DNA from 4 places in the Rhizobium sp. H4 genome. Region 3 is predicted to be linked to each of the others. Evidence: predicted binding sites of a transcription regulator. Region 3 holds the regulator's gene; each other region holds the start of a gene.
The links. The regulator PhoB, encoded in region 3, activates phosphate uptake and scavenging genes when phosphate is short. The targets are predictions, from matches to a motif close to TGTCATNNANCTGTCAT.
Positions count from the first base shown of each region.

Region 1: the regulator PhoB is predicted to act here: its motif matches at 5,515-5,531, upstream of C4N04_RS04665 (DUF1045 domain-containing protein).
Region 2: the regulator PhoB is predicted to act here: its motif matches at 5,079-5,095, upstream of C4N04_RS12585 (UDP-2,3-diacylglucosamine diphosphatase).
Region 4: the regulator PhoB is predicted to act here: its motif matches at 3,785-3,801, upstream of C4N04_RS21510 (DUF1868 domain-containing protein).

Region 1 is NZ_PSOW01000002.1:384,551-391,772, forward strand. It holds gene C4N04_RS04630 (flotillin domain-containing protein) at 1-1,208, shown strand, start outside; gene C4N04_RS04635 (metallophosphoesterase family protein) at 1,236-1,976, opposite strand; gene uraH (hydroxyisourate hydrolase) at 1,977-2,333, opposite strand; gene C4N04_RS04645 (ureidoglycolate lyase) at 2,330-2,830, opposite strand; gene C4N04_RS04650 (HepT-like ribonuclease domain-containing protein) at 2,836-3,198, opposite strand; gene uraD (2-oxo-4-hydroxy-4-carboxy-5-ureidoimidazoline decarboxylase) at 3,195-3,695, opposite strand; gene puuE (allantoinase PuuE) at 3,695-4,618, opposite strand; gene C4N04_RS04665 (DUF1045 domain-containing protein) at 4,732-5,439, opposite strand; gene C4N04_RS04670 (FAD-binding oxidoreductase) at 5,554-6,732, opposite strand; gene mnmD (tRNA (5-methylaminomethyl-2-thiouridine)(34)-methyltransferase MnmD) at 6,731-7,222, shown strand, end outside.
Region 2 is NZ_PSOW01000007.1:75,409-82,630, reverse strand. It holds gene C4N04_RS12605 (ABC transporter ATP-binding protein) at 1-604, opposite strand, end outside; gene C4N04_RS12600 (MlaE family lipid ABC transporter permease subunit) at 606-1,775, opposite strand; gene dgcA (N-acetyl-D-Glu racemase DgcA) at 1,874-2,857, shown strand; gene C4N04_RS12590 (MFS transporter) at 2,809-4,029, opposite strand; gene C4N04_RS12585 (UDP-2,3-diacylglucosamine diphosphatase) at 4,208-5,017, opposite strand; gene C4N04_RS12580 (phosphoglycerate mutase family protein) at 5,242-5,991, shown strand; gene C4N04_RS12575 (FAD-binding oxidoreductase) at 6,117-7,222, opposite strand, start outside.
Region 3 is NZ_PSOW01000015.1:155,528-162,749, reverse strand. It holds gene apaG (Co2+/Mg2+ efflux protein ApaG) at 13-405, shown strand; gene C4N04_RS22825 (Hsp33 family molecular chaperone) at 633-1,625, opposite strand; gene argF (ornithine carbamoyltransferase) at 1,714-2,628, opposite strand; gene C4N04_RS22815 (aspartate aminotransferase family protein) at 2,666-3,865, opposite strand; gene C4N04_RS22810 (GcrA family cell cycle regulator) at 4,291-4,824, shown strand; gene phoB (phosphate regulon transcriptional regulator PhoB) at 5,063-5,746, opposite strand; gene phoU (phosphate signaling complex protein PhoU) at 5,880-6,593, opposite strand; gene pstB (phosphate ABC transporter ATP-binding protein PstB) at 6,638-7,222, opposite strand, start outside.
Region 4 is NZ_PSOW01000014.1:69,862-77,083, forward strand. It holds gene ispG (flavodoxin-dependent (E)-4-hydroxy-3-methylbut-2-enyl-diphosphate synthase) at 1-843, shown strand, start outside; gene hisC (histidinol-phosphate transaminase) at 860-1,921, shown strand; gene C4N04_RS21500 (polyprenyl synthetase family protein) at 1,930-2,844, opposite strand; gene mtgA (monofunctional biosynthetic peptidoglycan transglycosylase) at 2,981-3,718, shown strand; gene C4N04_RS21510 (DUF1868 domain-containing protein) at 3,851-4,573, shown strand; gene C4N04_RS21515 (glutathione S-transferase family protein) at 4,587-5,234, shown strand; gene rpmF (50S ribosomal protein L32) at 5,390-5,575, shown strand; gene C4N04_RS21525 (hypothetical protein) at 5,738-6,145, shown strand; gene phaR (polyhydroxyalkanoate synthesis repressor PhaR) at 6,140-6,715, opposite strand; gene C4N04_RS21535 (acetyl-CoA C-acetyltransferase) at 6,955-7,222, shown strand, end outside.

The DNA.
Region 1 (7,222 bases), on a different contig from region 3:
AGCTCGAATCCGTGTCGCTGACCCGCCTCGACCAGACCGATATCAAGCATTTCAACGCCAACAACTTCTTCGACGCGCAGGGTCTGGCGGCACTGACGCGCATCACCGAGAGCCGCAAGAAGGAGCGCAACGAGATCGTCCGCGACACCGAAGTCGCCATTGCCCAGAAGGACCTCGAGGCTCGCCAGCAGTCGCTCGCCATCGAACGGACGAAACGCGAGGCCGAACTCAGCCAGGAACGCGACATCGCCAACAAATCCGCCGCGACGCGCGCCGAAACCGCCCAGCAGGAGCAGGCGGCAAAACGCGCCGAAGAGGAAGCCCGTATCGCCTCCGAACAGGCGATCGCCGAACGCGAGGCAGCCGCCAAGCAGGCGCGCGAAAGCGCGAACATCGATGCGGCCCGCGCCGTCCAGCAGCGCGATACCGAAGCCAAGCGCGACCTTCAGATCGTCGCCCAGGAGAGCGCCATCGCCGTTGCCAACAAGAGCCGGGAAGAATCCGAGGCGAAGGCGGCGGCCGAAACGGCCCGCGCCACCGCGATCGCTGCAGAGGAAAAGGTCGGTACCGCCAAGGCAATCGAGATCGCCGAGCGCGAAAAGCAGATTGCCGTGATCGACGCACGCAAGAAAGCCGAAACCGAAGCGACCGCCGTGACCGTCGGCGCCGAGGCCGAGAAGCAGGCCGCGATCGACCAGGCGGAAGCCATCAAGACGCTCGCGACCGCAGAAGCGGACGCGGCGATCATCAAGGCCAAGGGCATTCTCGAAACCGGCCGGGCTCAGGCCGAAAGCGAGGCCTTGCTCAACGAGGCCCGCAACAAGCTCAGCCAGACCATCATCGAGTTCGAAATCACCCGCGAGCGCATCCGCATCATTCCCGAAGCGCTGGCCGAGGCGGTCAAGCCGATCGAGAAGATCTCCGACATCAGGATCTTCGACACCGGCGGCATGCTCGGCCGCGGCGGCGCGAACGGCGACAGCGGTATCGGCATGGGTGACGGCCTGGCGGGTCAGTTGCTCGCCTACCAGGCCAACAAGCCGATCCTCGACAAGCTGTTGAAGGAGGCGGGCTTCGAAGGCGATAATGCGATCTCATCCCTGCTTGGCAATCTCGACAGCGCCAAGCCCGCGGCCCCACACGTCGTTCCGGCCGCACCCGGCGCCCCCGCGCAGGCGGCTATCGCCGCTGCACCTCCGAAGGAGTAATCCGCTATCGCGCGCGAAGGCGGCCGGCTACCGCAGCCAGCCGGTCGCCAGCGCACTCGCCCAGTCTGGCCGGCGGTTTTGAGCCGCCAGTCTCGACATCGCAAGATTGTCATAGGCGACGTTGCGGAACTGCCAGGTCCATCCCGCAGGCGTCTTTTCCAGAATCGCATAACCGGCCAGCGGATGGCCGGCTTCGACCCTGTGGTAGCAGGGCTGATCGTCGTCATAGGCAGGGCAGCCGACGCTGCCGGGGTTGACGATCAGCCGGCCGTCGGAGAGACGGACGGCGCGAGGAATGTGCGTGTGCCCGCAAAGGATCAGCGGCAGGTCTATGCCCTCAGCCAACGCCTCGATCGCTTCGATCGGCTTTGGGAAAACGATACCGTCCGGCGAGACTGACTCCAGCCAGTAGAAGTTGTCGTCTTTCGGCGTTGCATGGCAGAGATACGCCTCGCCGCGATAGACGGCATCGAATGGCAGGCTGCGCAGCCAGTCGAGCTGGGGTGGCGACAACTGCCGATAGGCGGCGGCATCCGAGGCATGCATGGAAGCCGGATCCTGCTCAATGAGATAGCGGTCGTGGTTGCCGCGCACCGACGTCAGGTCGAGCGGCATCAGCAGATCCGCCGTCCGGCCGGCCTCCAGCGGCCCGCTGAAGACATCGCCGAGATTGACGACCTCCTCGATGCCTTCGGCGCGAATATCCGCAAGCACCGCCTCGAGCGCCAGATGGTTGCCGTGGATATCGGCGATCGCGGCAAATCTCATCTAGCTGCCTCGATAGGTGGAATAACCATAGGGCGAGATCAGCAGCGGCACATGGTAATGCGCCGTGACGTCGGCAATGCCGAAACGGATCGGCACCAGATCGAGGAAGGCAGGATGCGGAAGGGCCGTGCCGCAGGCCCTGAGATAATCGCCGGCGTGGAAGACCAGCTCATAAATCCCCACGCGGAAATGTTCGCCTGATAGCATCGGCCCGCCGTCGACCCGGCCGTCGGCATTGGTCTTGACCGTCTTCAAATGCCTGCGGATCTCGCCCTCGAGCTGGAAAAGGTCGATCCTGAGGCCTGCTGCCGGCTTGCCGAGGGCGGTGTCGAGAACATGCGTGGTCAGTCCGGTCATGGGGCTGGCTCTTTGATGACAAAGGGGGTTTCGAAGAAGAATTCTTCCAGATTGTTGCCTGGTCCGTCGCGATCGACGACCAGGAAATCGGAGGGCTGGCCAAGCGCCATCAGCGGATGATGCCAGACATTGCGGCGGTAATTCACCCCCTGGTCCCCGCGCGCGCGAAAGACCTGCGGCCGGCCGGGGCGCCCGCCTTCATCCTCTGAAACGACGACGAGGAAGGGCCGGCCGGAAAGCGGCGAGAAGCTCTGGCTGCCGAAAGGATGACGCTCCATCATATCGACATCATAGGGAAAGCTGCGCGGCTGGCCGCGAAACAGATTTATGATGACGCGCGCGCCCTCGCCCGCCGCCTCGGCTGCGGCCAGCGCATGAAAACGCTCGGTCGTGCCGCCATTGATGAGCCGCATCGAGGCTGGATCGGCTTCGATCACCTCGCCGAACGGGGCGAAGGTCGATCTGGTCAATGGACGGATGTCGAGAAATTCGGGCAACGGCTTCACTCGCCTTCGGCATGCCAGTGACGAATGGCATCGATCTCGACAAGAAGTTCCGGCAGCGTGCGATAGGTTGCCTCCCAGATGTCGGAGGGATCGAGGGCGAAGACGTCTTCGAGGATACGGTTGCCGGTGCCGCAGATTTTCGTCCACGGCAAAGTGGGATGCTCGGTGGCAAATTCCGGATGGGCTACAAGCAGGCGGGATGCAGCCGCGCCGATGGTGAAGTGGCAGAAGGCAACGGCCTTGAAAGTGAGATTGTCCTCGGCGAAGGCCGCCTCATCCATTCCGCCGACAAAATACAATGCTTCGGCGGCCGCCTTCTGCATTTCATTGAGATAGTCGATAGCACGCGGCTCGCTCATTCACCCTCCGGCAACATCGATGTCAGGCGCAGCAGTGCGATCCGTTCGACCTGCGCCGTTGCGGTCGCGAATTCTTCATCCGGGCCATTGCCGATCCGGGTCTCGAAGGCCGAAAGGATGTCGTCCTTGCCGAGCCCTTTGACGGCGATGATGAAGGGAAAACCGAATTTTTCGACATAGGCCGCATTGAGTTCGCTGAAGCGGGCATGCTCGGCCGGGCTCAGCCGGTCGAGACCGGCTCCCGACTGCTCCTTGCGGCTGTCCTCGGTGAGTTCGCCTGCGACCGCCAGGCGCCCGGCGAGATCCGGATGGGCTCGGAGCACGCCGAGACGCTCTTCCTTGCTTGCAGCGCGGAAGACGGCGGCAAGCGCCGCATGCACACCTGATGCCGTCAGCGGCTCTACCACGCTGCCGTTGTCATAAGCACGCTCGGCGATGAAAGGCGAATGCTCGAAGACGCCGCCGAAGCGGGAAACGAAATCGTCGCGCGACAGCATCAGAGCGCGTCCGGCTGATGGTGCTTGTGCCAATGTTCGGCAATCTCGATGCGGCGCGGAATCCAGACCTTGTCGTGCTTCAGCACATATTCGATGAAGCGCTTCAGCGCCGCCGCCCGACCGGGTCGTCCGACGAGGCGGCAATGCAGGCCGACCGACATCATCTTCGGGCTGCCCGCCTTGCCTTCCTCGTAAAGCGTGTCGAAGGCATCCTTCAGATAGGTGAAGAACTGATCGCCGGCGTTGAAACCCTGCGGCGTGGCAAAACGCATGTCGTTGGTTTCAAGCGTATAGGGAACGATCAGGAAAGGTTTGCCGTCGACGCCCTTAACCCAGTACGGCAGGTCGTCGGCATAGGAATCAGAGGAATAGAGGAAACCGCCCTCCTCCTGCACCAGCCGAAGCGTATTGTCGGAGGGCTTGCCCTGATACATGCCGTAGGGCCGCTCGCCGGTCAGTTCGGTGTGCAGACGCACGGCTTCGAGAATATGCTTGCGCTCGAGATCCTCGGGGAAATCCTTGTATTCCAGCCAGCGATAGCCGTGGCTGGCAATCTCCCAGCCGGCCTCCTTCATCGCCGCGACGGCTTCCGGGTTGCGGGCCATCGCCAGCGTCACGCCGTAGACGGTCGCCTGCACCTTGAGATCGGTAAACATCCGCCAGAGCCGCCAGAAGCCGGCCCGCGAGCCATATTCGTAGATCGATTCCATGTTGAGATTACGCTGTCCCGGCCAGGCAGCCGCGCCGACGATCTCCGACAGCAGGTTTTCGGACGCGGGATCGCCGTCGAGAATCGAGCTCTCGCCGCCCTCCTCGTAATTGATGACAAACTGCACGGCGACGCATGCCTCTTCGGGCCACTTCGGGTCGGGCGTCTGGCGCCCATAACCGACGAGATTGCGCGGATAAGTCTCGGATACCATCAAATCACCTTCTGAAAGGACGGGGAACGGTATCATCCGCAGCCGGAATGTCGAGACGGAAACTGCGCGGCAGAATTTATCTTTTCTCCACAATCACTTAGATTGAAGCATCGTCAGGCGATCCTGCGCGCACTGACCTTGCCCATGGGGTGCAGCGAGTGGACGCGGAAGGGACCGCCAGTGCCCTCTTCGATCATCAATGCCACGTTCGAAACCATCACCGGCTCCTTCAGGGCGGGCTCGAAGATCGTTCGCAGCGCCGCTTCGATGCGGGGCATGTCGATCGCGTTGATCGAGCCTGTCACCGGCATATGGAAGCGGAACTCGTCCATGACATAAGGATTGCCCCAACGATGCAGATTGGCGAACTGCGCCGCCGATAATCCATCCGGATCGCTGCGCTCGATGTCGGCTTCGCTCAGCGGCGCGCGGTAGCGATCGAACTCCTGGACGATTGCCGAAGCCAGATACTGGATCTGCTGACAAGGAGCGCTCGGCATCAGGCTATAGAAACTGCCGAGCCGGGCAATTTCCAGACGTGAAATCTGGAAGGGAGCGAATGTCCCGGCAAAACGCATGAGATCGCGCAGGAGTTGCGATTCGGACATATCTGCGGACAGATGGAACGGCGCTTTCAGAACGCCGTGGAAACCATAACGCCGCGGCACCGCGGTATGAAAGGCGATCTCGTGAATGCCGAGGCCGCGGACGGCCGGAGGCTCCAGCATATCGCCCGAATATACGTTTCGACCAAGCCAATTGGCGGCTACGAGCGACAGCGGGTCGCTCGCCGGAGGCGTGAAGCAAATGGCATAGCGCATGCAATTTCCTCCATCAAGGAAGTGAGCGCCGATGAAATTGGGCGCTGCCGATGCGCAAGCAGATAGGTGATTTGCATGACAGAATAACGAAACGCAGCTGTATCCAATTCGCGTTTAACGTGAAGCCACAGCGATATGGCTTGAAATCGCAAAGCTTTCCGGCAGCAAAAAACCGCAATCTGTATCGCCTGCGATACAAACCGCCGCTTCCGCCAGCCGGTGCGCTAGGCCGAAGCTGACCTTGAAACCGCCGGTCAACGCGATCAGACTGGGATGGTCGGGATGGCGACCGATCATTGGATCGCGGTCGATCGCTTTCGGCCGAAGCCCGGCCCAGCGTTCGACAACCGGCGCATTGCGAAGCGCCGGGGCAATGCCCCGCGCCATCTCGATCAGCCCATCGAGCTGAGCGTCGGTCGACGCGGGGTCATCGAAACGGTTCTCGCTGGTGCTGCCGATCGCCGCATATCCGCCCTCATGCGCGACGATGTAAAGCCCGTCGAGGAAGATCGTCGGCAAGGCCGGATCGATATCGGCTTTCAGCAGCGCCGCCTGTCCCTTCACCGGTTGGCCGAGCGGCTGTTTCAGCCCTGGTGTCAGCGCATCGAGCAACGGGAAAGACTGGTGGCCGGCAGCCAGCATGCAGCGATCGAAAACGACGCTTTCGCCGCCGATCGCGGCCGTGCCGCTATCGGGATCGAGGCCGGCAACCGTTGCATGTTCGAGGATGTGCACATGTTTTGCCCGCCGCAGGAAAGCGGCGAGCGCCGCGATCAGCAAGCGGGGTGCGACGCGGCCGGCGAGCGTATCGTGCACGAAGCCGCTCCCGCCCGCAGAGTCCTCGACCCAGCCGCTGACCGGCGGACTGTCGAGCACATGCCAATGAAAGCGGCGTGCACCGGCCTGCCAATGGCGCTCGGCGTCCTCGCAATGCCCCTGTGCTATCTTGTTAAGATGCGGCTTCGGCAACGGAATCAGCCGTCCCGACCTGATGTAACCGGCCGAGAGCCCGGTCTCGGCTTCCAGCGCTGCAATCTCGGCTTCAAGCGAGACCAGCGCATCGAACTGGAACTGCTTCTTCTCGGACCATCGGTCCGGCATATGCGGCATCAGCGCGCCAAGCAGGCCGCCGCTCGCGCCTCCGCCCAATCTGCCGGCGTCGGCAATGACCGTGCCGATGCCGCGACGCTCGGCATGGACGGCCGCCCAAAGGCCCATGATGCCGCCGCCGACGATCAGCAATTCGCAGGATGATTGACCTGAGACCGGCTGAGGACTATCGGCTTTTCCCATGACAGACGTGAACCCTGATCAGATTGGCGCGGGCGCGCCGCAGCCGCTCGAATGGCGCGACGGCGATATGCCCTATTCCACCGCCTTTGGCGATCATTTTTATTGCCAGACGGATGGCCGGCTGGAATGCGGCCATGTCTTCCTCGCCGGCAACGGCCTGCCGGAGCGATGGAACGGGGGGCAGACATTCGTGATCGGCGAACTCGGCTTCGGCACCGGCCTGAACTTCGCCGAGACCTGGCGGCAATGGAAGCAGCATCGCGCAGCCGGCCAGCATCTGCATTTCATCTCCTTCGAACTCCATCCGATGCGCGGCGACGAGATCTGCCGAGCGCTGTCGCACTGGCCGGAGATCGATACTGAGCGCGAAGCGCTGACGGCGGCCTGGCCGCAGATGGCCGATGGGACAGTTTCGCTCGACCTTGACGACCAGACGCGGCTCAGCGTCGTCTGCGGCCCGGCCCTCGATGGCGTCATGGCGGCGAAGCCG
Region 2 (7,222 bases), on a different contig from region 3:
TGGCGATCAGTTCGTCGAACTCGGCCGCCCCGATCGGATCGAGACCTGACGTCGGTTCGTCCAGGAAGACGAGATCCGGATCGAGCGCCAGGGCGCGGGCAAGGGCGGCGCGCTTGATCATGCCGCCTGAAAGCTCGGACGGATATTTGTCGGCGGCATCGGCCGCCAGTCCCACCATGCGGATCTTCAGATGCGCCAGTTCGTCCATCAGTGAGCGCGGCAGATCGAGATATTCGCGCATCGGCACCTGGATGTTTTCCTTGACCGTCAGCGACGAAAACAATGCACCTTGCTGGAACAGCACGCCGAGCCGCATGTCGAGCGCGTTGCGCTGCGGCTCGTCGAGTTCGTCGAAGTCCTGACCGAGGATCTTGATCGTGCCCGAGCGGCGCGGCAGTAGCCTCAGCACCGTGCGCATCAGCACCGATTTGCCGGTGCCCGACGCGCCGACGAATCCAAGGATTTCGCCGCGATAGATATCGAGGTTCAGATTGTCGAGCACCACCTTCGAGCCAAACCCGACGGTGACGTTGCGCGCCGAAAGCACGACATCCCTGCCCTGTCCTTCGCTTTCGATCGCTTGCTCGTTCACGCGGTCCGCCATGCTAGAAGTTGATCGCTGCATAGAACATCGCAAAAAGCCCGTCCATCAGGATGACGACGAAAATCGCCTTCACGACAGAGGCCGTCACGTGCTGGCCGAGCGATTCGGCGCTGCCGCCGACCTTCAGCCCTTCGACGGCGGCGACGATACCGATGACGAGCGCCATGAACGGCGCCTTGATCATGCCGGACAGGACGGTCGACAGTGTCACCGCCTCGTGCAGGCGCGCCAGGAAGTTGGCGAAGGTGATGCCGGAATAGCCCCAGGCGACGGCCGCCGCACCGGCAAGCGAGGCGAAGTTCGCCAAGACCGTCAGCAGCGGCAGCGCGATGGTCAGCGCCACCAGCCGCGGGAAGATCAGCACGCCGATCGGGTTCAGGCCCATCACCTTCAGGGCGTCGATCTCCTCGCGCATCTTCATCGAGCCGATTTCGGCGGTGATCGCGCTGCCGGAACGGCCGGCGATCATGATCGAGGTCAGCAGAACGCCGATTTCGCGCAATTGCAGGATGCCGACGAGATCGACGACGAAGACTTCCGCGCCGAAATAGCGCAACTGGAAGGCGCCCTGCTGGGCGATGATCGCCCCGATCAGGAATGACATCAGCAGGATGATCGGAACGGCGCGAACGCCCATATGGTCGATCTGATTGACGATGGAGGCCGGCGAAACGCCGCTGCCGCGGCCGAATTTCATCTGCGCGCCGCGCACCGCCGAGCCCAGGATATACATGGCGGCGGCGAGATTGTCCCAGACGTCGTAGGCCATTTTGCCGATCGGCGCGAGAATGCGCGCGGCAAGTGAGATCTTCTCCCTCGGCTCCTGCTCCGGTTTGGGCGACTCCTCGGAAAACATCGCCAGCATTTCGTCGATATGCGGATTGGTGCCTTCGAAGCCGACCGTCCGCCCGGCCGCCTCCGCTTCCTTTTTCAGCCGGCACAGCAACCAGATGCCCGCCGTATCGATGTCGGTAATCTCCGACAGATCGACCGTCAGGTTACCGGACTTTTGGTGCAGGAGCTTTTCGAAATCGCGCAACACAAGATGCACATAGGCGCTGCGCCAGTTGCCGCTAAGACGCACACGCTGTCCCGAACCTGCGGACTGGTCGTCCACGGCAAGCGAGGCAGCGTTGCGATTATCGGCGTTCAAGATACTTGTGTCTTTCAAGGCTTACAGCGACAGTGCCGACTCGCGAAGCGGTTCGTCGCCCGGCGCGTCAATATACAGAAGCAACGTGCAATTTCCATGCTCGCAGGACAGCAATAATGCCGCGCATCCTTGATATCCAGATGAATTCCTTTCCGATTGCCGGGAGCTTTACCATCGCCCGCGGCGCAAAGACGCAGGCTGAGGTCATCACCTGCACGCTGACGGACGAAGGGGCTGAGGGGCATGGCGAATGTGTGCCCTATCGCCGCTACGGCGAAACGATGGAGAGCGTTCTTGCCCAGATCGAAGCCGCGCGTCCGCTGATCGAGGCAGGCATCTCGCGGCACGACCTGCTGTCGGCGATGCCGCCCGGCGCTGCGCGCAATGCCGTCGATTGCGCCCTCTGGGATCTGGAAGCCAAACAGATGAGCCAAAGCGTCGCGTCTCGACTGGGCATTGCCGATCCGAAACCGCTGACGACAGCCTATACCATCTCGCTCGGCGAACCGGAGGTGATGGCGGCCCAGGCGCGCGAACATGCCGGCCGCGCCCTGCTCAAGGTCAAGGTCGGCACCGGCGACGATGAAAGCCGCATCCGCGCCGTCCGCGCGGCCGCGCCCGAAGCCGCAATCATCCTCGATGCCAATGAAGGCTGGCCGGAAGCGGTGCTGGAACGTCACCTCAACATCGCCGCGGAGGCGGGTGTGACGCTCGTCGAGCAGCCGCTGCCGGCTGGCCGCGACGCCTTGCTTGCCGAGATCCGCCGCCCGCTGCTCGTCTGCGCCGACGAGAGCGTCCACCATACCGGCGATCTCGCCAGCCTTGCCGACCGCTATGACGCGATCAATATCAAGCTCGATAAGTCGGGCGGCCTCACCGAGGCCCTGGCGATGAAGACAGAGGCCGAGCGGCTCGGCTTCTCGATCATGATCGGCTGCATGGTCGGCACCTCGCTTGCCATGGCACCGGCGGTGCTGCTCGCCCAGAATGCCGATTTCGTCGATCTCGACGGTCCGCTGCTGCTCGCCCGCGACCGGCAGCCCGGCCTCCGTTACGCTGCCTCCCTGGTTTTTCCGCCCGAAAGCAGCCTCTGGGGCTGAAGGTAATAGGCTGCGATGACGATGCCGAGGCCACAGAGCGCGACCAGCGCCATGACGTAATAGCTGACGACGCCCAGCCAGGCATAGAGATAACCGGACGCCAGGGTCATCAGCGCCATCGCCATGCCGACATAGAAGAAATAGGCGCCTTGCGCCGATGATTCCTGCGTTTCCTGTACCGTCGCCACGATCCGCCGCTGCACGCCGGTATGTACGAAGGCATAGGTGAAGCCGTGGAAACATTGCAGCAGGAAGAAACCGGCAAAGCCCGTGTTCATGGGAAAGAGGATCCAGCGGCAGACGCTGACGGCGCAGCCGAAGCGGATCAGCGTCCAGGCATCGAAGCGCCGGTTAAGACGCTTCGAAAGAAAGAACACCGTCACCTCCGAGGCAACGCCGGCGCTCCAGAGCAGGCCTATTTCGGTGCCGGAAAAGCCGAGCTGATGCCAGTAGATCGACGAAAAAGTGTTGAGCACCCCATGGCTCGACTGCTGGATGGCCACGCCGATCAGAAGCAGCAGCAGATGCGGCTCGCGCAGGCCGCTGCCGGTGGCCGCCGGAATGTTTATCGGCTGGCCGCGCCGCCGCGTCGGCCCGATGCGCGGACAGAAGATCGCCATGACGATCGTCATGGTAAAGCCGAACACCATGACGATGAGCACCATCCCGCCGCCCCAGCGGCTGACCAACTGCCCCCCGACCAGCGTCGAGGCGATGAAGGCGATCGAACCCCATACGCGCATCGACCCGTAATCGAGCCCCCAGCGGCGCACGCCCGAGATGACGATCGATTCGACGACCGGCAGATACGGCGCGAAGGTGGCGCCCTGCAGCGCATAGACGATCGTCACCGGCCAGAAACTTGTCGTCCAGTAAAGCGCGATCGCCGTCAGCAGCGACAGGCCACCCGACCACAGCAGCACATCGGCGCGTTCCTTCAAGCGGTCGGCGATCATGGCGACGATGGGCGCCACCAGCACCCGGACCACCATCGGTATGGCAAGGATGATGCCGATCTCATGGTCGCTGAAACTGTGGGTCGCGAGCCAGACGGGGAAGAACGGCAGAACGATGCCGTTGACCAGCAACGGCGCACAATAGGAAAGCGCGCTGAGCAGCCGGAAGCGCGGCGGCGCTCCCTCACTCGTCGGGGAATGGTGAACGGGAATCATGGGGGGACCTGAAGGAAACTGACGTTGTCCTACCACGGCCACCCCGGATACGACTATTGCGAGAAATAGCCCTGCTGAAACGTTTTAGAAAATAAATAGGGTCTGTCGCCTGACGGAACCGGCTAAATTCCTGGAAAGTACCGGCGCGGGCGCGCCGGCACGAAATAATCAGCCGAAATCAGGCAGCCTGGGGTGCCAGCTCCGCCTCTTCGCGCTCGACCGCGGTCAGCGCCGGCACTGTGCTGGCGAGCGCCCGCCAGGTGATCAATTCAAACGTGCCGTCCTCGTGCTCGGCGACCGCCGTGCAGCTTTCGACCCAATCGCCGGTATTGATGTAGCGGATGCCGTCCATGTCCTGGATGATCGCGTGGTGGATGTGACCGCAGATCACCCCGTCGGCACCGCTCTTGCGCGCCTCTTCGGCGACGACGCGCTCGAATTCCCCGATGAAATTGACGGCATGCTTGACCTGCAGCTTGGCCCAGGCCGAGAAAGACCAGTAGGGCATACCGAGGCGGCGGCGCACGGCCGCCAGCAGGATGTTGATGCGGATCGCCGTATCGTAGGCCCAGTCGCCGAGATAGGCGAGCAGGCGGGCATTGCGAACGACGACGTCGAACTCGTCGCCATGCAGGATCAGGTATTTCTTGCCGTCGGCGCCGTCATGCATCATCCGCTCGACGACCTCGATGCCTCCGAAATGCATGCCCGGAAAATCGCGCAGGAACTCGTCGTGATTGCCGGGGATATAGACGACGCGCGTGCCCTTGCGTGCCTTGCGCAAGAGCTTCTGGACGACATCGTTGCAGACCTGCGGCCAATACCAGCTGCGCTTCAGGCGCCAGCCATCGACGATGTCGCCGACGAGCACGATCGTATCGGCTTCGTGGTAGCGCAGGAAGTCCAGGAGGAAATCAGCCTTCGCGGCCTTCGAGCCGAGATGCACATCGGAAATGAAGAGCGTGCGGAAATGTCTGGGTTCCATCATGTCTATCACGAGCTACGGCTCATGCCCCATCTTTCATATAGCCTTCCAAAACCAGACTCGTGTTTCAGGAAGATGACAGACTGGGGAAAAGGCCTGCACCGCTAGTTATCCCAACGGCAATAAGTCAATCGTCGGGGCAGGAATCGCCTTCCTGCAATGTTGCCCCGCGCATCGCTCGCGTTCATGATGCGGCGATTCCACGTCCGACAATGCGGGGACGGCTGATGCGCCTTTTTCTCGTTCGCCACGGCGAATCCCTCGGCAACATCGATGAACGGGCCTATCGGCAGTTCGGCGACCACAGCGTGCCACTGACGCAATGGGGCTACCGGCAGGCTTTGGAGGCCGGCTGCGTGATCACATCCTATCTGCGGGGATTGCCCGACAACGGATTTCAGAAGCTGCGCATCTGGTACTCGCCGTTTCTAAGAACACGACAGAGCAAGGACGCTTTGCTCGATGCCCTTCCGGAAGATTTCGTCGGCGATGTCAGGGAAGATTATCTGCTGCGCGAGCAGGATTTCGGCCTCTTTACCGAAATCTACGACCATGCCGAGAGGAAACAAAAATTTCCCGAGGAATTCGAAAAATGGGCGCGGCTGCGCAGCAATAGCGGCAAGTTTTATGCGCGTCCACCCGATGGCGAGAGCCGGGCGGACGTCGCTCAACGGGTGCGGCTCTTCCTCCAGACGGTGATGCGCGACGGCGAGAACGACGACCATAACATCGCCATTGTCGGCCATGGCGTTACCAATCGGGCGGTCGAAATGAACTTCCTGCACCACCCTGTCGAATGGTTCGAGCGCTCCGACAATCCCGGAAATGCCGACATCACGCTGATCGAGGGCACGCGCTCGCAAGGCTATGCGTCGATCCTGCTGCACCGGGCGGCCGACCGGCTGCCTGGACATGAAGGCGATCTGCGCGATGCCCATGGTGCCGATGTCACGCTCGCGCCGAGGCTTGGAGGCTAGTTAGCTGAGTGGAAAGATGAGGCTCGGATCCATTTCATCTTTCCGATGTCTGCTCAAGCTGGCGCGCACAACTAGTCCCTCCCCCCGTGTGGGGAAGGGTTTTGACAGTCGCCTGACTGCACCAATCAGGCGGCCCGCACAGCCGCCAGCGGTTTCACATTCTGGTTCATGCGGAACAGGTTGTTCGGATCATAGCGCAGCTTGATTTCAGCGAGACGCGCATAATTGGCGCCATAAGCCATCTCGACCCGATCCGTCTCATCCTCCGGCATGAAGTTGATATAGGCCGTACCCACAGCATGCGGCTTGGTTGCCTCGAAGAGCTCGCGCGCCCAGCCAATGCAGCTTGCATCCATTCCCGCTTCCCGCCAGCGCGCATGCACGTTCATGACAAAATGCGAGCTGCGCTGCGGAAAGGCGGTGGCTTCGGTGGGAATACGGCCGGCGGCCCCACCGACATGGCCGATGAATATTTCGCATTCCGGCCCCGGCAGCTTGCGCACGGCGTTGAGCAGGACGTCGATCGCCGCATCCGAGAGGGAAGCGAAATCCTGGCTCTTCCAGTAATTGCGCGCGCCAGCTGTCAGAAGCGGATCGAATGCCTGCTGCCAGCCGGTAAACGGCACCGGACCGACGACATCGGCAATCGGTTTGCCGATCGCCCGCAATCTGGCCGTCGCCTTTTCCCCCGCCGTTATATCTCCGCAATAGCACATGGCGAGGACCACGATCTCCTTACCGTGCCATTCGGCCGGCAGGAAAGGCAGCGGCGGCGCCTGGCGCATCACCACCCAGCAGGTCAGTTCATCGGGTGCCGCGTCCAGCGCCTGGCGATACTCCCGCAGCACCTTCTCCGCATCAGCGAAGGGATGCACGACCAGCCCCGCAAGAACCTCGGAATGCAGCGGGTTGAGCTGGAATTCGAAGGAGGTGACGACGCCAAAATTGCCGCCGCCGCCACGCAGCGCCCAGAAGAGATCCGGCCTTTCCGTTTCGCTCGCTTTGACCAGTTCGCCGTCGGCCGTCACCACATCCACCGAAACCAGATTGTCGAGGGTCAGCCCGAATTTCCGTGTCAGCCAGCCGAAACCGCCGCCGAGCGTCAGGCCGGCGATGCCGGTCGTCGAATTGATGCCTGTCGGCAGCACCAGCCCGAAGGCCAACGTTTCCTTGTCGACGTCGCCAAGCGTGGCGCCCGGCTCGACTCTGGCGCGGCGTATCTCGGGATCGA
Region 3 (7,222 bases):
AAGGTGCAAGGCATGTATCGCGCCCTCACAAGAGATATCGAAGTCGTCGTCGAACCATTCTATCTGGAGGAGCAATCCGATCCGGAAGACGATCGCTACGTCTGGGGTTACCGGATTGTCATCAGCAACAATTCCGGCGTCGCCGTTCGCCTCATCAACCGCTACTGGAACATCACCGACCAGAACGGCCAGGTGGACGAGGTGACCGGCCCCGGCGTCGTCGGCGAACAGCCGCGGCTCAGACCCGGCGACACCTACGAATATTCCTCCGGCTGCCCGCTCGATACGCCCTCCGGGCTGATGTTCGGCCATTATCAGATGGAAACGGACGAAGGCGAGCTGTTCGACGTCGACATCCCCGCCTTCTCGCTGGATTCACCAGGGCTGCTGCGCGTGCTGAACTGACGTGTAACGCCACAGGCGGCACGACACCTCGACCCAGGAGATTGCCGACACCAGCCCCTCATCCGGCTGCCGCCACCTTCTCCCCGTAAACGGGGCGAAGGGAGCATGCCGCAAGCTCTCCGTTCCCCTCCTCGCTCTCGCAGGGCACGTCCCCTCGCCCCGTTTTTACGGGGAGAGGGTTAGGGTGAGGGGCAGTCATGCGCGCAACCGGACAGCAGTGGTGTCAACTACTCCGCCGGCTGAAGCTCGGTCGGCTCGAAACGGTAGGTGGTCGAGCAGAATTCGCAGGTCACGGCGATCTCGCCGTTTTCCTGGCTTTCCTCGATCTCTTCGGCCGAAAAGCCCTTCAGCACGCCCTTGATCTTGTCGCGCGAACAGCTGCAGCGGTCGAAGACGGCGCGCGGTTCGTAGACGCGCACGCCGCGCTCGTGGAACAGCCGGAACAAGAGCCGTTCGGTGCCGACAAGCGGGTCGGTCAATTCGTCGGCGTCGATGGTTTCGACCAGCGAACGGGCTTCGACCCAGGCATCGTCTTCGCCATGCGGGCGGTCGCCGTTATCGCCGTCGCCGCCGTGGAGATCCGGGTGGCGCATGCGCTCGGGCGCCTCCGGCAGGAACTGGGCGACGAGGCCGCCGGCCCGCCAGCGATGGCGCGGCTTGCCGGCATCGTCACGGTCGAAGAGCTCTGCAGCAGCCAGGCGCACGCGCGTCGGGATCTGCTCCGACTGACGGAAATAGACACCGGCGATTTCCTCGAGCGAGGTGCCATCGAGCGCGACAATGCCCTGGTAGGGCTGCGCGAACTTGCCCTGGTCGATGGTGAAGGCGAGCACCCCCTTGCCGAGCAGCTGTTCCGGCTCGGTCTCGCCCGCTTCAACCGCCTTGTTGAGCAGCGCTTGATCGAAACGGGCATAGGCACGCACATTTTCCGGCGTCGAGAAATCGGCGACGAGAAGATCGACCGGGCCATCGCCCTTGGTCTGCACGGTGAACTTGCCGTCGAATTTCAGCGAGGTGCCGAGCAGCACCGTCAGCACGACGACTTCGGCAAGCAGCCGGGCGACGGGGGCGGGATAATGATGGCGCTCGAGAATCGCATCGAGCATCGGGCCGAGCTGGACGGCGCGGCCGCGCACATCCAGACCCTCCACCTGGAAAGGGACGACATGGTCATCGCCGGCGAAATCGAACTGGCCGAGGGCGGCTGCAGCTTCTGCCATGGCTTTCACTCCTAGTTTTCAAGCGAAGAGCAAGGGTGCCCTTCGCTCGCGCGGCCGCGCGTTTTCACACGCGGCGTCCGATTATGGTTCAGATCGCGCCCAGGCACCAAGCAAGAATCGACTTCTGCGCATGAAGACGGTTTTCCGCTTCATCGAAGACCACGGATTGCGGACCGTCGATCACCTCATCCGTCACTTCCTCACCGCGATGGGCGGGCAGGCAATGCATGAACAATGCATTGCTGCCGGCCTTGGCCATCAAGGCCGCATTGACCTGATAAGGCTGAAAGACGTTGTGACCCCGGGCCCGATGTTCCTGATTCATGGAGACCCAGGTATCGGTCACCACGCAATCGACGCCTTCGACCGCACGGTCGGCATCATGGCAGAGCATGATTTCGGCGCCCTCATTGCGGGCCCAGTTCAGATAGTGATCCTTGGGCTCCGAACCAAGGGGTACGGCCATGTTCATGCGATAGCCGAAACGCGCGGCCCCCTCGACCAGCGAATGCAGCACATTGTTGCCGTCGCCTGTCCAGGCGATGGTCTTGCCCTTGATCGGGCCACGATGCTCCTCGAAGGTCATGATGTCGGCCATGATCTGGCAGGGATGGGTATCGTCCGTAAGCGCGTTGATCACGGGCACGGTCGCATGCTCGGCAAGCTCCAGCAGGCGCGAGTGCTCGGTGGTGCGGATCATGATCGCATCGACATAACGCGACAGCACCTTGGCGGTGTCGCCGATCGTCTCGGCGCGGCCGAGCTGCATTTCGGTGCCTGACAAAAACAGCGTTTCGCCGCCGAGCTGGCGCATGCCGACGTCGAAGGAGACGCGGGTGCGCGTCGACGGCTTTTCGAAGATCATCGCCAGCATCTTGCCGGCGAGCGGCTTGTCGCCCGTGCCGGCCTTGAAGGCCTGCTTGCGGGCAAGCGCATCGTTCATGATGGTTCTGAGGTCGGCCGATGTGACGGCCGAAAGATCGAGGAAATGTTTAGGAGCCATGTTCTTACCTGTCGTGCGCCCGAAGGCGGCAATCCCTTCAAGCCGTCTTCTTGACCTTGGAGGCGCGGATGCTCTCGGCGGCGCTCTCGAGGCGGGCGAGACCCTCGCGGGCTTCCTCGGCGGTGACGACGAGCGGCGGAAGAAGGCGGATGACGTTGTCACCTGCCGGCACACCGAGCAGATGCGCCGCGCGGATCGCCTGCAGCAGCTCGGCCGAGGGCACGGCCGCCTTGACGCCGAGCAGCAGGCCCTCGCCCCTGATATCCTCGATCACATCGGGATAACGGTCCTTCAGCGAGGCCAGCCCCTGACGGAAGACCAAGGCGACGTCGCGCACATGTTCCAGGAAGCCGTCGGCGAGGATGACGTCGAGCACGGCGCCGCCGACGGCCATGGCCAGCGGATTGCCGCCATAGGTCGAACCATGGGTGCCGGCCTTCATGCCGGAGGCGGCCTCAGCAGTGGCAAGGCAGGCGCCGAGCGGGAAACCGCCGCCGATGCCCTTGGCGACAGCCATGATGTCGGGTGTGATGCCCGACCACTCATGGGCGAAGAGCTTGCCGGTGCGGCCAACCCCGGTCTGGACCTCGTCAAGGATCAGCAGCAGGCCTTTCTCGTCGCAGATCCGGCGCAGCGCCTTCATGAACTCAGCCGTGGCGGGGCGCACGCCGCCCTCGCCCTGCACCGGCTCTATGAGGATTGCCGCCGTCGCATCGGTGATCGCGGCGCGTACCGCTTCGATGTCGCCGAACGGCACCTGATCGAAGCCCGGCGTCTTGGGGCCGAAGCCTTCGAGATATTTCTCCTGGCCGCCGGCGGCGATCGTCGCAAGCGTGCGCCCATGGAAGGCGCCTTCGAAGGTGATGATATGGAAGCGCTCGGGATGGCCCTTGGAAAACTGATAGCGGCGCGCCGTCTTGATCGCGCATTCGAGCGCCTCGGCACCGGAATTGGTGAAGAACACCTTGTCGGCAAAGGTGGCGTCCGTCAGCCGTTTGGCCAAGCGCTCCTGGCCGGGGATCTCATAGATGTTGGAGAGGTGCCAGACCTTGTCGGCCTGCTCCTTCAAGGCGGCGACCACATGCGGATTGCCGTGGCCGACCGAGGTGACGGCGACGCCGGCGCCGAAATCGAGATAACGCTCGCCGCTTTCGGTGATCAGCCATACGCCCTCGCCTCGCTCGAACCGCAGCGGGGCACGAGAATAGGTGTCATAAAGCGGCGCGGCTTCAGCCATGGCGCGGGTCTCCCGGTCAGCGTTGTCAGGCTCCGGACTCCGGCTAAGAAAACCGGGCCCGAAAAATCAAAAATGCCGCCTTTCGGCGGCGATCGGTACTATTTCCTTTTCGCGCTGCAATGTCAACAAAACTGCGCCCTTAGCGCATGCAGCAAGCTTGTACAGCGGCATTTTCAGCCTTCAACAGGCATTATTGCAGAAATGACACGCAGGGGCAGCAAGTTGGGGAAAACTACGAATTCGATTCATCCGGATTCCCGCGACTCTTGTCACGGAGTCAGCCTCACACTAGGTTAAAGTTCAATTACTAGACTGCATGCGGCGGAACTAGTCACCAAAATTGATCAAGCGTTTCTTGTTTCGGAGGCTTCCGGGACAACGGTGAGGGATTCTGCCATCACCAACGCAAAAGGTGGAGACAGGGCATGAACTGGACAGACGAGCGGGTCGAGAAACTCAAGAAGCTGTGGTCCGAAGGGCTGAGCGCCAGCCAGATCGCGGCACAACTTGGCGGCGTGAGCCGAAACGCCGTAATCGGCAAGGTGCACCGGCTGAGCCTTCCCGGCCGCGCCAAGGCGGGCGGCACTGCCACCGCGGCGCGCACGCCGAAGCGCCAGACATCTGCGCCGCGCGCGCCGAACTACGCCTCCCGGATCACCACCCGCACCGTGACCCGGCAGCAGGGCGCAACGATGCTGAAGGAAGAGATCGAGATCGAAACGATCGAGGAAATGGAATACGTGCCGAAAGGCAACGTGGTCGTGCCGATTTCCCGCCGCCTCGGCCTGACGGAGCTGACCGAACGCACCTGCAAATGGCCGGTCGGCGATCCTCTGAAGGACGACTTCCACTTCTGCGGCTGCGAATCCCCGGACAATTCACCCTATTGCAGCTATCACCAGAAGCTCGCCTATCAGCCGGTCAACGAACGCCGCCGGGCGGCAGCGCGGGTCAGCTGAGCGGGCGACATTGTTGAGATGCAAAAACGGGCTGGAAGGCCCGTTTTTTGTTTGAGTGTGTTGGGTGTGGCTGCCCCTCATCCGCCTGCCGGCACCTTCTCCCCGCCTGCGGGGCGAAGGGATATGCCGCACCCTCTCGGTTTCTCACCAAGCTCTCGTGGGGCACGTCCCCTCGCCCCGTTTACGGGGAGAGGGCTAGGGTGAGGGGCGGAGCTTGCTCGACTTTGTCAGAAACCCCTCAGGCTTCCATCGAATAACCGGCGCCGCGGACGGTGCGGATGACGTCCTGCATGTTGGAGAAGTTCAAGGCCTTGCGCAGGCGGCCGACATGGACGTCGACGGTGCGTTCGTCGACATAGATATCGTGGCCCCAGACGCCGTCGAGCAGTTGCGAGCGGGAGAAGACGCGGCCCGGCGACGACATCAGGAATTCCAAGAGGCGGAATTCGGTCGGGCCGAGGCGGACTTCGCGGCTCTTGCGATGCACGCGATGGGTTTCGCGGTCGAGCTCGATATCGCCGCATTTCAGCACCGAGGACAGCACCTCCGGGCGGGCGCGGCGCAGCATCGCCTTGACGCGGGCGACGAGCTCGGGGGTCGAGAACGGTTTGACGACGTAATCGTCGGCGCCGGTGGACAGCCCGCGGACGCGCTCGCTCTCCTCGCCGCGCGCCGTCAGCATGATGATCGGCAGCCGTTCGGTTTCCGGCCGCATGCGCAGGCGTCGGCAGAGTTCGATACCGGAGACGCCGGGCAACATCCAGTCGAGGATGAGAAGATCGGGCGTTCGCTCCTGAAGCCTGATTTCGGCCTCGTCGCCGCGCAGGATGGTATCGACTTCGAAGCCTTCCGCTTCGAGATTATAGCGGAGAAGCACGCTGAGGGCCTCTTCGTCTTCAACAACTGCTACTCTCGGGATCATGCGTGTCCGTCTCCTCGCGCACGATCCTTAAACCGGGGGTGATTTAAGCAAGGGATCCCGCGCAAAATCAGAAATTGGCTGCGACCTCTTTGCGCGCCCGTACGGGCGCGCACGCAAGCTGGGTCCGGCACGGTTATTCCGTGGCCGCACCGACGGTGTTGGCGCTGTCGTCCTTCGGACGGTCGCCTTCCGGCTGGGCGCCGGTCGCCATGTAGTAGATCGTCTCGGCGATATTGGTGGCGTGATCGCCGATGCGCTCGATGTTCTTGGCGCAGAAGAGAAGATGCGTGCAGCTGGTGATGTTGCGCGGATCTTCCATCATATAGGTCAGAAGTTCGCGGAACAGCGAGGTGTACATCGCGTCGATCTCGTTGTCGCGCTCGCGGATGGCGGTCGCCTTGTCGGCGGCGCGCGTCGTATAGACGTCGAGCACTTCCTTGAGCTGGACAAGGGCCAGCTCGGACAGGTGCTCAAGACCGCGGGCGAGCTTGCGCGGAACGCCGGTGCTCTGCACGGCGATGACGCGCTTGGCGGTGTTCTTGCCGAGGTCGCCGACCCGTTCGAGATCGGCGGCGATGCGGATCGAACCCATGATTTCGCGCAGGTCCGAGGCCATCGGCTGACGACGGGCGATGGTGACGATCGCCTTGTCGCCGATTTCGCGTTCGGTGTGATCGAGGATCACGTCGTCGGAAATGACCTTCTGCGCCAGCGCGGTGTCGCCGTTGACCAGGGCGCGAACGGATTCGGCGACCATCTGCTCGGCCAGGCCGCCCATTTCGGAAATCCGCCTGGACAGGAACTTCAGATCATCATCATAGGCAGAATAAATATGTGTTGATGCCATGGGGCTTTGTCCTCGAATAACGGGAAGGCTTCGGATTGCCGCAATCAGCCGAAGCGACCCATGATGTAGTCCTGGGTGCGCGGATCGTCCGGGTTGGTGAACATCTTGTCGGTGTCGTTCTCCTCGACAAGGTTGCCGAGGTGGAACATGGCGGTGCGCTGCGACACGCGCGCCGCCTGCTGCATCGAGTGGGTGACGATGACGATCGTATAGTTCTCGCGCAGCTCGTGGATCAATTCCTCGACCTTGGCGGTGGCGATCGGGTCGAGCGCCGAGCAGGGCTCGTCCATCAGGATGACTTCAGGGCTGACGGCGACGGCACGCGCGATGCACAGGCGCTGCTGCTGACCGCCGGAGAGGCCGGTGCCGGACTCGTGCACACGGTCCTTGACCTCGTTCCAGAGGCCGGCGCGCTGCAGGCTGGACTCGACGATCTGATCGAGATCGGCCTTCGACTTGGCCAGCCCATGGATGCGCGGGCCGTAGGAGACGTTTTCATAGATCGACTTCGGGAACGGGTTCGGCTTCTGGAAGACCATGCCGACACGGGCGCGCAGCTCGACGACGTCGATGTCGGGATCATAGATATCTTCGCCGTCTAGGGTGATCTTGCCGGCGACGCGGCAGCC
Region 4 (7,222 bases), on a different contig from region 3:
ATCGAGATGGCGATCCGCTACGACAAGCCGGTGCGCATCGGCGTCAACTGGGGTTCGCTCGATCAGGACCTGCTGACGGCGCTGATGGATGAGAATGCGGCCGCCGGCTCGCCGCTTTCGGCCCGGCAGGTAACGCGCGAGGCGATCGTGCAGTCGGCGCTGCTTTCGGCGGCCCTTGCCGAGGAAATCGGCCTGCCGCGCAACCGCATCATCCTCTCGGCCAAGGTCAGCCAGGTGCAGGATCTGATCGCCGTCAATTCCATGCTCGCCGAGCGCTCCAACCATGCGCTGCATCTCGGCCTCACCGAAGCCGGCATGGGCAGCAAGGGCATCGTCGCCTCGTCGGCGGCGATGGGCTTCGTGCTGCAGCATGGCATCGGCGATACGATCCGCGTGTCACTGACGCCGGAGCCGAACGGCGACCGTACGCGCGAAGTCCAGGTGGCGCAGGAAATCCTGCAGGTCATGGGCTTCCGCCAGTTCGTGCCGGTCGTCGCTGCCTGTCCCGGCTGCGGGCGCACGACCTCGACGGTGTTCCAGGAACTGGCCCAGAACATCCAGAACGATATCCGCAAGAACATGCCGGTCTGGCGCGACAAATATCCGGGCGTCGAGGCGCTGAATGTCGCCGTCATGGGCTGTATCGTCAACGGACCGGGTGAAAGCAAGCACGCCGATATCGGCATTTCGCTTCCCGGCACCGGCGAGACGCCGGCAGCACCCGTTTTCATCGACGGCAAGAAGGCGCTGACGCTGCGCGGCCCCAATATCGCCGCTGATTTCGAAGCACTTGTCGTCGATTATATCGAGAAGCGCTTCGGCCAGCGGACGGCGGCGGAATGAAGACCGGCGAGTCTAGATGAGCCGGTACTGGTCGCCCATCGTCAGTAAGCTTCGGCCCTATGTCGCAGGCGAGCAGCCCCGTATTCCCCGCCTGATCAAGCTTAACACCAACGAGAATCCCTACGGTCCGTCTCCCAGAGCGCTCGAGGCGATCGGGCAAGCGACGGACGATCGTCTTCGGCTCTATCCCGATCCCGCAGCCACGGAATTGCGCGAGGCGATCGCCGTCCGTCTCGGTCTGGGAGCAGATGAAGTCTTCGTCGGCAACGGCTCCGACGAGGTGCTCGCTCATACGTTTCAGGCGCTGCTGAAACACGAGCTGCCGCTTCTCTATCCGGATGTCAGTTATCCGTTCTATCCAGCCTATAGCCTGCTGTACGACGTCGAAACGATCGAAGTGCCTGTCGACGACAGGTTCCGGATACGGCTGGCGGATTACGACAGGCCGTGCGGCGCGATCCTCATCCCCAATCCGAATGCGCCGACCGGCATCGGCCTGCCGCTTGCCGATATAGAGGCGCTTGTCGCCGCCCATCCGGATGCGGTCGTGGCGATCGACGAGGCCTATGTCGATTTCGGCGGAGAGAGCGCCGTCCCGCTCATTTCCAAATACCCCAATCTGCTGGTCATTCAGACTCTGTCGAAATCCCGCTCGCTTGCGGGTCTGCGCGTCGGTTTTGCACTGGGGCAGCGGGAGCTGATCGAGGCGCTGGTGCGCGTCAAGGACAGCTTCAATTCCTATCCGCTCGATCGTCTGGCGCAGGTCGCCGCGACGGCGGCGATCAAGGACGAGGCGTGGTTCGAGACGTGCCGGAGCAAGCTTGTTGCCACCCGCCACGCTCTTGTCCTGGAACTCGAAGCACTGGATTTCCAAGTGCTGCCGTCTCAGGCGAATTTCGTTTTCGCAAGACACGCAAGCCGGCCGGGTGCCGCGCTTCAAGCCGCGCTGCGGGAGCGCGGTGTGCTCGTCCGGCATTTCGCCAAGCCGCGTATTTCGGAATTCCTGCGCATCAGCATCGGCACAGACGAGGAATGCGCCCGTCTGGTGTCCGCTCTCAAGGAAATATTGTCGGCCTGATCGGTCAGTTAGTTCTTCCGGTCGGCGATGAAATGCGCCGCGGCGATGAGGGTCGATGCGCGGGCGCTATAGGGAGCCAGCAGCGCCTCGGCGTCGGCGACATGCCGGCGGAGCTCGGTCTCTGCCCATCCCATGCCGTGCAGCGCCACGAGCGTTCCCTTGCCTCGGGCCGCATCCTTGCCGGTCGCCTTGCCCATGGTAGCGGCATCCGAGGTCAGGTCGAGAATGTCGTCGGCGAGCTGGAAGGCAAGGCCGATCTTTTCGCCGAAGGCGCGCAGGCGGCGGCGATCGTCCTGCGGGCTTCCCGCGATGATGGCGCCGGCCTCGCAGGCAAAGCGGATCAGCGCACCCGTTTTCATCGCCTGCAGGCGGATGATGCCGGCTTCGTCTTGAGCCTGTTTTTCCGCCGCCAGATCGAGCGCCTGGCCGCCGGCCATGCCGCCGAGACCGGCGGCGCGCGCAAGTGCCAGCACCAGCGATGCCTTGCTGGCATCGGGAAGCGCCGTTTCAGGTGCTGCGACAATGTCGAAGGCGTAGGTCAGCAGGCTATCGCCGGCGAGGATCGCGGTGGCTTCATCGAACTTGATGTGCACCGTCGGTTTGCCGCGGCGCATGTCGTCGTCGTCCATGGCCGGCAGATCGTCATGCACGAGGGAATAACAGTGCACGCATTCGAGCGCGGCGCCGATACGAAGGGCGGCCTGCGCATCACCGCCGAGAAGAGCGGCACTTTCGACGACCAGGAATGGACGCAGCCGCTTGCCGCCGTTCAGCACCGCATAGTGCATGGCGCTGCGCAGGGTCTCGGGCCTGGCGATTTCATCGGAAAGGGCGTTCGGCAACAGCAATGCGTCGAGCAGCGCCTCGATCTCGCGGGCGTTGTTCTTTAGCCTGGTCTCGAAAGTGTCCCGGTTCGCGTCCATCGGCGCTGTTTGGCATGGGGCAAGGGGGCTTGCAACGGAATTGTCGATGGCTACTGCAAGATTTCCCATGTGCTCTGGCATAAGCGCCTCACAGGCGTTATGAGAACGACAGGGAGCGAAGTGGACTGGGGACATTTTGGATATAGCGCCGGAGACAGAGGATATCGCCGACATGCCGGCCCGTCGGCGATGGTTCGAAAATCGGCCTGTGCTGAAGCGTATCGTTCTTGCCGTGCTGGCTCTGATCGTCCTTCCCTACGTCCTGATCTTTTTCTATCTGCTGCCCTTCATCCATCCGGTCTCGACCCTGATGCTGCGCGATCTCGTGCTGTTGCGCGGTTATGACCGCAGATGGGTGTCGCTGGACGAGATCTCTCCGGCCCTGGTGCAGTCGGTGATGATGTCCGAGGACGGGCAATATTGTTTTCACGGCGGCGTCGACTGGGCCGAGATGCGCATGCTGGTCGAGGATACGCTGAAAGGTCAGGCAACCCGCGGCGGCAGCACCATCCCGATGCAGACGGCCAAGAACCTCTTTCTCTGGAACAGCCGCTCCTTCGTGCGCAAAGCGATGGAGCTTCCTCTGGCCGTCTCCACGGATTTCGTTCTGTCGAAACGGCGGCTGATGGAAATCTATCTCAACATCGCAGAATGGGGTCCCGGTATCTACGGCGCCGAGGCGGCAGCCCAACATCATTTCAAGGTGCCGGCCTCGAAGCTGACGCGGCGGCAGGCATCGCTGCTTGCCGTCTCGCTCCCGAACCCGATCGACCGCAATGCCGGCAAGCCCGGACGAGGCCTTCGTCGGCTGGCCGGCGTGATCGAGAGGCGTGCGCAGGGTTCCGGCGATTACGTCAAATGCCTCTATGATTGAGATCATTGCGCTTAAGCCGGGAAAACCAAATCACATTTTTGCTGGAATGGCGGTAGAAGCCGCAAGCGTCATCTGACATTCTTGGTTCTGCCATATGGGCGGTGCAGTCCAATCGGAGTCCCTCAGTCGACCATGACGGCCACGACCTTTTTTCCCGAACTGCTCCTCTATTCGAAGACGCACAATCCGAGCCCGCCCGCTCACCTCGGCAGCCGTTATCGCAGGGTCGGCGGCTTTCTGCCCGAGGCCGGCAGTACCATCGTCTGTCATGTCGAGAAGGCGTCGCGGACGCAGACGGTGCTGATCGAAGCGCGCGAGAAATATCTGGCGATGCCCGAGGCCGAACAGTTCCTCTTCACGCCGATCTCCAGCCTTCACATGACGCTTTTCGAAGGTATCATCGAGACCAGACGCCGGCAGGATTACTGGCCGCGTGATCTCTCTCTCGATACGCCGATCGACGACATGACCGAGCTCCTTGCGGCACGGCTCGAAGGTTTTTCGATGGCCGAGCCCTTCAAGATCGCCGTCGTCGACGCTCAGCCGTCGGGACTGCTCGTCGATGGGGCAACCGAGCAGGACCGCAAGATCATGCGCGCCTGGCGCGACGCACTTGCCGATCTTCTCGGTTATCGCCAACCCAACCACATGGACTACAAGTTCCATATTACCTTCGCCTATCCAATCGAACGGCTGGAGGACGAAGCCTTGCCGCGCTGGCAGGCAATGCTTGACGGCGTGGCAGAGGATATCCGCCGCGAGGCTGCTGTTTTCGAGATGACGCCGCCGGCATTCTGCGTGTTCGAGGACATGAACCATTTCCACGAACTGCTGATCTTCGAATTCGACACCTGAACAGGACAAGCCCATGGACAGACCGACGCTCTACATCGCCAACAAGAATTATTCCTCCTGGTCCTTCCGGGCCTGGATAGCGCTGACCGGCACCGGTGTCGGTTTCGAGGAAGTCCTGATCCCCTTCGACTATCCCGGCGGCAATCCCGACATCAAGGCCATCTCGCCGAGCGGCAATGTGCCGGTGCTGCAGCACGGCGCATTGAAGATCTGGGAATCGCTGGCGATCATCGAATATGCCGCCGAGCTTTATCCCGAAGCCGGTCTTCTGCCGAGGGATCGCGCTGCGCGGGCGCTCGCCCGTTCGGTTTCGATGGAGATGCTGTCGGGCTTCCGGGCCCTGCGCGGCGCCTGCCCGATGAATATCCGCCGGCCGAGGGCCAGGATCGTCTTGCCGCATGGCGTCGACGCCGATATCCGCCGCATCGAGACGATCTGGCGCGACCTTCTGCAGAAGTCCGGCGGACCCTTTCTCTTCGGTGCCTTCAGCGGAGCGGATGCGATGTTTGCGCCTGTCGTCAACCGGTTCGACATCTATGATCTCGTCGATCGGGACGAGACGCTTGCCTATATGACGACGATGAAGGCGCATCCGGCCTGGCGCAAATGGGAAGAGGCGGCGCGCGCCGAGCGTTGGATCGTGGCGGAAGACGAAGTCTGAGCGAGGAATCAACGGCTCGCAAAAAATATTCATGGGGACTGGTCAAGGCCGCCCCTTGCATGTATAAGCGCGCAAAATTTCCGAAATCGCGACATGTCCGTTTCGGCCGCCAGTCTGGCCGTGGGAATGTTTTGCCCGCAAGTGGAGTAAGAGAAATGGCTGTACCGAAGAGAAAAACGAGCCCGTCCAAGCGCGGCATGCGCCGTTCGGCTGATGCGCTGAAGGCTCCGACCTATGTCGAAGACAAGAATTCCGGCGAACTGCGCCGCCCGCATCACATCGACCTGAAGACCGGCATGTATCGCGGCCGCCAGGTTCTGACGCCGAAGGAAAGCGCATAATTTCTCGATCCGGCTTGTCCGATCGAAGATTTTCAAGGCCGGCGTCATGCCGGCCTTTTGTATTTCTCCGCAGCGGGGTTATCGGCAAATATAATAGTTGCAGCGGCTTGAAGTGGGACGGCGGTTTAGCGCAGTATTCTCCTGGCGCCAGGAGATTTGCCGATGATAGCCGCAATGCCGCTGATGATTATCCCGTTTATTCTTTACAATCTGGCGATGCTCGGCCTGATGGGCGATGGCGGCATTGCAGTGCTGAAGCACGATATCATTGTGCTGTCGATGCTCTCGGGCGCGATCTGGAGCATGGCGCTTGGCGATCTCTTCATCGTCATAGCGCTCGTCGTGCTCTTCTTCGAAATCCTGAAGGCAACCAGAACCGGCCCCGGCAACCTCATCAACCACATATTGTCGATGCTGGTGTTCATCGCCTTCCTGGTCGAGTTTCTGCTCGTCCAGGACGCTGCGACACAGGTATTCTTCATTCTGATGACGATCGCTCTGATCGATGTGATCGGCGGGTTTGCCGTTTCGATCCGAAGCGCCGGGCGGGATGTCTCGATCGGCCTATAGGTTATCGAGCTTGTTCTGAAGGGCTCGGAGCTGTTCCTTCAGCTCGTCGATATCCTTGGCCTCGGCCTTGCGGCTTTCCTTGGCCGCCGGCGGCGTCATGAACGGCGAGAACATCTGCATGGCCTGCTGAAACAGTTCGGTATTGCGGCGAACCTGGTCCTCGACCATCTGCATTGGCAATTGCAGGTTCTTGCCGAGCGGCGTTTCGCCGAAGGCGCGGTTCACCTGCTCGCGCATCTGCGCCTGCTGTTCGGCAAAGGCGCGCATCGAATGTTCGAGAAAGCTCGGAACGACCATCTGCATCTGGTCGCCGTAATAGGTGATGAGCTGACGCAGGAAGGAGATCGGGAGCAGTGTGTTGCCGGTCTTCGATTCCTGTTCGAAGATGATCTGGGTCAGCACCGAATGGGTGATATCATCCCCGCTTTTTGCATCCTGGACGATAAAATCATCGCCCTTCTTCACCATCTCCGCCAAATCTTCCAGCGTCACATAGGTGCTGGTGCCTGTATTGTACAGGCGGCGATTGGCGTATTTCTTGATGACTATCTGACCCTCATTCTTCGCCATATCAGTCTCCTGAACCCCCGTCTGATTTATGGATGTTCCTCCACTTCAGACTGTAAACGCAAAAGAAGGCCGGTGACAATCTCTTTGTGCGATGCGGCAAACCTTTAACAGATCATACGAATTGGCTTTACGGGCCCGCCGCCGAAAAATGGCGGCGGCCGGTCTTCGCGTTTGACTTGTGCTCAAAGCTTTGCCAGTTTCCCCTTATGTTAGTGGGACGAAAAACGAGGAGCCTCCCCATGAGCAATTCATCCATCGTCATCGCCAGCGCAGGCCGGACCGCCGTCGGTTCGTTCAACGGCGCTTTCGCAACGGTCCCCGCGCACGAACTCGGCGCGGCGGTCATCAAGGGCGCGCTCGCACGCGCCGGCGTCGATGCCGGCGAAGTCGATGAGGTGATCCTCGGCCAGGTGCTGGCCGCGGGTGAAGGCCAGAACCCGGCCCGCCAGGCGGCGATCAAGGCCGGTATTCCGAAGGAAGCGACGGCTTGGGGCGTCAACCAACTGT